Regions from separate parts of the Vibrio metoecus genome, predicted to be linked through region 2. Evidence: predicted binding sites of a transcription regulator. Region 2 holds the regulator's gene; the other holds the start of a gene.
What was found. Region 2 encodes PurR, which represses purine synthesis genes. Its sites were predicted from a motif close to TNANGNAAACGTTTNCNTNA; they were not measured.

Region 1 (3,756 bases), 520 kb from region 2:
GACGCGACTCAATGCGCAACATGAGTTGTATCAGTTTGATGAGCTGGCTATTTTTTCCGGCGATTTCTTTACAGCTCCTGTTGAATCAGTGGATTTGGTTTATGATCGTGCAGCCTTGGTAGCCTTACCGGAAGAGATGCGCGCAGACTATGCTCAGCGTTTACTACAACTGCTTAAACCAGGTGGACGAATTTTGCTGGTCAGCATGGACTATGTGCAAACTGAGCTGCCGGGACCACCGTTCTCAGTGCCTGAAGCGGAAATTCGCACCTTGTTTATGGGTTGTGAGGTGCGCAGAGTTTACCAAGATACGAGCATAGATCCGCATTTGAATAAGCGCACACAAGTGGGCTTAAGCCGGTTTGCCGAAGAAGTTTGGGTGATTGAAAAAGGCGAGTGACTCTTACTCTTTGAACGTCACTAAGTAGAAATGAAAAAGCGCGCTGAAAGAGCGCGCTTTCTGATAGTGCTGATAAAGATAGGGAGCTGAATTAGTAATGGATCTTCACGGCTTTCGCACACTCAATCGCGCGATCAGTGGCTTCTTGCGTCGTTTTTCCTCGACTAAGGGCAACACCTAAGCGACGACGACCCGCGATATCTGGCTTGCCAAATAAACGTACTTGGGTGTGAGGAATGCTTAAGGCGTCATCAAGCCCACTGAACTGGATATTCTGTGACTGGCCTTGGCCAAGAATCGCGGCTGAGGCTGATGGTCCATATTGCACGATTTGACCAATCGGTAGACCGGTAAAAGCGCGCACATGCAAAGCGAATTCAGACAGTTCTTGGGAAATCAGCGTCACCATTCCGGTATCGTGTGGACGAGGGGAAACTTCATTGAAGATAACTTTATCGCCTTTCACAAACAGTTCAACGCCAAACAGGCCGTAACCGCCAAGCGCGTTAACCACCTGTTCTGCCACATATTCAGCCGCTTTGATGGCATTCTCTGACATCACTTGCGGCTGCCATGACTCACGGTAATCACCATCTTCTTGGCGATGGCCAATCGGGGCGCAGAAATGCACGCCATCGACAGCACGCACGGTCAGCAGTGTGATTTCGTAATCAAAATCGACAAAGCCTTCAACAATCACACGGCCTGCGCCACTGCGCCCGCCTTGCTGAGCGTACTGCCACGCGGCTTCAATTTGTTCTGGGGTGCGAATAACACTTTGTCCTTTGCCTGATGAGCTCATGACTGGCTTACAAACACAAGGTAGACCAATGGTTTCTACTGCTGCGGCAAAGCTTTCGTAGCTGTCTGCAAATTGATATGGCGAAGTTGGCAAGCCTAATTCTTCGGCGGCTAAACGGCGAATGCCTTCACGGTTCATGGTGAGGCGAGTTGCATTGGCGGTAGGTACAACGTTTAAGCCTTGCGCTTCTAACTCCACTAACTTGCTGGTAGCAATCGCTTCAATTTCTGGAACCACGAAATGTGGCTTTTCTAAATCAATCACTTGTTGTAGTGCATCGGCATCGAGCATATCAAACACGTGGCTGCGATGGGCGACCTGCATGGCAGGCGCATCGGCGTAACGATCACAGGCGATCACTTCAAGGCCAAGACGTTGGCATTCAATTGCCACTTCTTTACCGAGCTCACCAGAACCAAGCAAAAGTACTCGCGTTGCGTTATCCCGAGTCGCTGTCCCAAACATAGACAATCCTTATAATTATTCAGTCAACATTAGCAAAAAACAGCGGCCATGATACTGGAACAAAGCACAAAAGAAAACGTTTGCTTCCCGCTGTAGCCCTTCAGATTAGCTCTTATTGGCGTCAAGTTGATGACAGTTTTATGGCGAAAAAATTAGAGTGAAAGTGCGATAAACAGCAAGATAGGCAGGCTAAATAAACTGAAGAAATTACCAAACAGCACCATAGCGGCAACTTGCGTGGGCTCAATGTGGTAGCGTTCGGCAAACAGGTAGTTCATCACCGCAGGTGGCAACATGGTAAACAGCACCATCATTCGCAGTTGTAGGGGAGGCAGTGGAATGAAAAAGTAAATCAGCGCAAACGCGCAAGCGCCGGTAAGCAGAGATTGTACCGTTGAAACAAGGCCAACTTTGAGTCCGGCTAAGCGCAGATTGATCATTTGTGAGCCGAGCGAAAGCAACATTACAGGGACGGCGGCTTGCCCGAGTAAAGCGGTGGCGTTATACAGTGGCGACCAGACGGAGATACCGCTGAGATGGAGCAGTAAAGCCAGTGAGGATGCTAAAAAGACCGGAGCGGTGAGCACGGTTTTCAACACGCTACCTTTGCTCAGCATGGCCACCCCTAAGCTAATGTGCAGACACATAGAAACCACAAACAGCAACACGGCAGAGGGGAGCGCGGTTTCGCCAAACGCATAAGTAAACAGGGGGATCGCTAAATTACCGCTGTTGCGAAACATGTGCAGTGGAGCCCATGTTTTAAATGACCAGCGACCCAAACGACATATCAGGAGCATTAAAATACCGGGCAGCAATACCGCGACAAGAGCGGCAAGCAACAGAGGTGTTTGCTGCGTATCCAGTGGCATGTTGACCAGTGAAGAAAACACCAACGCAGGCACAAAGGCCTCCATATTGATGCGATTGATCGGGCGAAAATCGGGTTTGAGCCAGAGACCAATCAAATAGCCAATCAAGACTAAGCTCATCACAGGAAAGAGAATGGCAATGATTTGTTCAAACATAGCTTGCGAGAGATACGTGTAAAAAGCGCAAGTTATCAGGCTTTATTCAGAACGTCATGGTAGGTGATGGAAAAGTGTGCGCGTGACATCTTTAGCAAGAGGTTTAGCAAAAGTGTTGGTGCAAAAAAATGAAGAGGCCAGCGGCCTCTTCATTCGGTTTACAGTGATAGATAGGAGAGCGGGATATCAGGATTAATCACTTCCAGTGTAGCCTGTGTATCGGCAAGATGACTGATTTTACCTGTTGTACTTTCTACCAGCGCGGCGGCTTCGATTTCTTCGAATGATTCACCCATCATCATCGCTTGTGCTAAGGCAACTTGTAGCGGTGGCAAACTTGGGTTAAATGCTGCATTTTCGGCATACGCGCCAAGGTAAATCGCACCACTGTGCATTTTCAGTGCGACACCACTGAAGTTTTGGGTATAAGGCGAGTGGCTAATGTTCATTGCACGCAGGGCTTGCTGGATCAACTCTTCATCATCATTAGTGGTTTTACCATGATTGACTGGGCTCATCAGGCCTGAATCGATACCGAGATCGGCAGGGCCAAACGATTCGGGTAGATACTCTTGCAAACTTTTTGCTGCACGTTTTGGAAGCTGGATCTTCAGTGAAGAGGCAGTAGTCAGTTCATTCATAAACTGGCGACAGTGTCCGCAAGGGCTGAAGTTAATGGTAATGTCTGCAACGCCTTTCTCACCTTTCATCCAAGCGTGGCTGATGGCGCACTGTTCTGCATGAACGGTTTGACCTAATTGTGCGCCAGTAAATTCCATATTTGCACCTAGGTAAAGGCGACCAGTTAGGCCTCGCACAATAGCTCCGACATAAAATTCGGAGATTGGGGCAAAAGAGTAAGCGGCGGCAATCGGCAGGAGTGCAACGCGCAGATCGGCATCGTCAAGTCCGGAAAGGGTCAATAATTGCTGGTATTGCTCGGCAGAGAAAGTAGCATCGAAATCCTTGGCTAGCACTAATTCGCGTAAGAATGGGGCAAAAGAGGCGGGCATTTGTTGTAATGCTTGTTCAACACGGTTTCTCATAGTGATTCCTTTTCG
Region 2 (3,756 bases):
AAAATAGATAAGCGCAGCTTGTACAAGATGTGCATCAATGTAGTTTGCCAATTCGGCTTGCTTGGCTTTGGCCACATCTAACGTCAGATAATGGCTAAATTGTGTCACCAAGATCGCCGTTATCGCGATCAAAATAAGGGCAATAATGAGCTTTTTGTTCATGAGTGGTACCTAGTCAGCACTTTGATATTGAGGCTTTTGATAGCCATAAGTGGAATATCTTATCCCATTGGTAATGAAGGCAATGCATCAGGACTTGGGTATAAGTATATCGACTCAAAATAAATTCGCCCGATTGGTATGAACTAGGGCTATGAAGTAGAAGACAGGGGAAGCGCCGTATTTCTTTCAAAAAAATAACGCGCCCGTGTGGACGCGTTATCAGATTTTACTCAAAGTATTCATACAAACTTGGCGAGGAAAGACAAACTCAAAACGAGAAATCAAAGGTGTCTTAGTAGTTCGTCACGACGATTTTGTGGGATCACTGACCAATGTTTACCTTCGATTGCCCCCTCTAAAGCCCATAACAGCTCAAGACTAACCTCTGCCGAATGGGTACGTTGAATGGCTTTATACGCTTCAACAGAACCGAAAGAGTGTAGAGACTCAACGCTTTCGATACCGGCTTTTTTGAGCATTCTTTCCGTTGCTAAACGCAAGTTGGGAAGATCTTTCAAACGGTCAGGCTTCGCTTGTGCTTGTGTTTCACGTTCGGTCTTAGCGACCTCAAGCGCAATACGAGCTTCACTTAGGATAGAGGTTGGATTACTCCAACAATCATCAGGTAGAGCGTAGTACTTAGTGACGACGGGGAAACCACGCTTTTTGTAAACATAAGGTTCATAACCTTGCTGCTTGAACTTTTCGATTGTGGCATCGTCTGCACGGATGTGCAGAGTATCGTTAACCACAAGCGCAAACATAGTTTCGTCGACGAAAATACCAAAGCCACCAAACATTGAACGAGATTTCACACGTCCTAGCTGCTCAAAGAGCCGCATTGAATCTTTTAATACTGGTTTATCCATGCTGTTAGTCTCGGAGTATTGTTACATACGCCACCAAATCAGGTCCGAGAAAATTAGCAAAAGCATGCAACTGCCGTGTCAATGATGAGTCAACATAGTGTATGCATTTTTGCCATCGGTAACCCCGCTACCTACCTATGTTCTGGTTTAGGCCGGAGGCTTTGCGTCCCATTCTTTCAAATGGTTTGCCCTGTGCGTGACATTTTTCCTGATAAAAAATAACCAAACTTGGGTCATTCTCACATACTGATATTTCAATTGTGAGAATGAGCCATGTTAATAATACTCGCTCTACATTAGTTTTGTCATATTTATGTGACAAGCTTTCAAATATAGGCTCTGTGAATTGTCAAGAAAGTTAGGATTTTGTCAAGTCTTTCACAGTGTCGCGTTCGACGATCTCAGGATGCATCTCGAAAATTCGGCGCTCGTGTTCTTTATCTTTAATACGCTCTAACAGAATTTCGAACGCATTTTTACCCACACGACGCTTAGGTTGGTGCACTGTGGTCAGTGGTGGAGAGAAGTATTCGGCCAGTTCGATATTATCGTAACCAATCACGGATATTTCTTCAGGAACACGAATCCCTTTTTGTTGCAAACGGCTCATTAGACCTAATGCCATGGTGTCGTTGAAGCAGAATACGGCAGTTGGGCGCTTATCCATAGCAATGATTTTGTCGGCGGCAAGGACTGCGGTATCACACTCAAAATTACCTTCTAGAATCCAATCTTCATTCACGGGTAAGTGCGCTTCAGCCATCGCTCGGCGGAAACCTTGAATACGCTCTTGGCAAGCGGCTTTGACAAAATGACCACTTAAACAGGCAATATCGGTATGTCCACGATCCGTCAGATATTTGGTCGCGAGATAGCCACCTTCCTCTGAGTTATCGATGATTTTATCAGCGTGCGACGTTTCTGGGCCCCAATCCATGATTACTTTTGGAATGTCTTTGTGAGCGTCGAGCATTTCCTGCAGCTCTTGAGTCAGGTCAGAGCACATGACTAAAATGCCATCCACACGTTTTTCGGCCAGCATGCGAATATAATCACGCTGCTTTTCATAGATGCCGCCCGTGTTACACAGAATCAAAGTATAACCTTGACGGTAACAGTAGCTTTCCACACCATCGATCACTTCCGAGAAAAACAGGTTTGTTGATTGAGTCACTAGCATGCCAATGGTGCGTGTAGTGTTGCACTTCAAACTACGTGCGACCGCACTCGGTGCATAGTTGAGTTGCTTAACCGCTTCCATCACTTTCTCTTGGGTGGTTTCTGCCACAAAGCGAGTTTTATTGATAACGTGAGAAACGGTGGTGGTAGACACGCCTGCAAGGCGCGCCACATCTTTAATCGTAGCCATAGAGTGTTCCTGTCGATGACTGCTGATGCCAGCGAATGTTATTGGTTAATTAAATCAGCAGAAGTAAGGCGAGACTGAGCGAATCTTCACACTCTGTGCGGCGAGGAACTACATATACCGTACGTAAAGCGCTTCAATCATCATGCCTAAAGTAATAAAAATACAAAAACCGCCAAGAAACAGCGGTTTACATTTTTATTCGTTTTTATCGTTTGCGGGTGGATTTTAGACTGCAAATGTATCCGCCGCAACGAAATTCATTCATCAAACTTTAAGTTCTTTCACAATTGATTTGTTTATGCCCCTGGCTTTTTGCAATGGTAAAGTTAGGGGCATAAAAATAGACGTGTTGTTATTGAATGCGCTGACCTAGTTCATCGATGTAACGTTGATCTTGCTGTAAAAATGCCAACGTTAACCGAGCTGCCGCCGCGTAAAAACCAAACGCATCAAACTGAGTACAACGTTCAACAAAAAGGGGTAACCAACTCAATAAGTGTTGAGTAATGAAATCAGATTGTGTCTTGAGAGCTGAGTTAACCTCGGAGCCTTCTTTATTCGGGGTATTGCTGATAACAAGATGCGCAAGAAAGTCGAGTTGAATCGCGAGATGATCGGCGGGCTCATTAAGGTTCGGATCCACATTCACGTTATAGTGGCTGAGTAATTCACGCATGAGTTGTGCGGGCTTGCCATTGAGTAATCCTTTGTCTGTGTAGACAGATGCATAGGGTAACGCTGAGTCACGATCGGACTTTAAAAATAGATCGCAAAAATCAGCGGCAAGTTCCAACTGTGCATCTTGGCGATCTTGCAAGCGATTGAGTGCATCGATCAAACTTTTCACTTCCATCGCTAAGCTTTCCTCATCGGCAAGTGCGGTTAAGAAAGTACGGATTTCAACTGAGTGATAATGGGCGATATCTTGTTCAGTCAGTTCTTTAAAAAAGAGACTCGAAAGCCACCAATAAATTTCTGCGCGTTTTTCATTGAGGATATTCAGTTCTTGGATCATGTTTGCTCTCCCAATCGATTGACGCGTAGTCTAAACCATAAAAATGAACAGCAATCATGCAAAATATGACAGTTTGTGAAAAGAAAAGAATACGTTGTTAATCTGTTAAATAAAGCTTGCGTTGTATCAAGGAAAGGTGAGTTTTCTCACGATATTTCTCGAGTTATTAACAAATATGAATAGAATGAGTGAGCGATAAATCCCGTTATTTAAAATGGTGCACTATGAGTTATCACGTACTTGTGGTTGAAGATGACCTCGTCACCCGTAGTAAGTTAAGCGGTTACTTTCAAAATGAAGGTTACCAAGTAACAGAAGCGGAAAGTGGCGCACAAATGAGA

Region 1: purT (phosphoribosylglycinamide formyltransferase 2) is a predicted target of PurR. The motif match lies at 1,736-1,755, and genes of this name have one in related genera.

The regions. Positions count from the first base shown of each region.
Region 1 is NZ_CP035686.1:1,524,626-1,528,381, reverse strand. It holds gene EPB59_RS06880 (thiopurine S-methyltransferase) at 1-400, shown strand, start outside; gene purT (phosphoribosylglycinamide formyltransferase 2) at 492-1,667, opposite strand; gene EPB59_RS06865 (AEC family transporter) at 1,820-2,695, opposite strand; gene cdd (cytidine deaminase) at 2,854-3,741, opposite strand.
Region 2 is NZ_CP035686.1:1,004,890-1,008,645, forward strand. It holds gene EPB59_RS04680 (TVP38/TMEM64 family protein) at 1-162, opposite strand, end outside; gene EPB59_RS04685 (TfoX/Sxy family DNA transformation protein) at 444-1,031, opposite strand; cyclic di-GMP riboswitch class I at 1,146-1,231, opposite strand; gene purR (HTH-type transcriptional repressor PurR) at 1,390-2,400, opposite strand; gene torD (molecular chaperone TorD) at 2,753-3,415, opposite strand; gene torR (two-component system response regulator TorR) at 3,640-3,756, shown strand, end outside.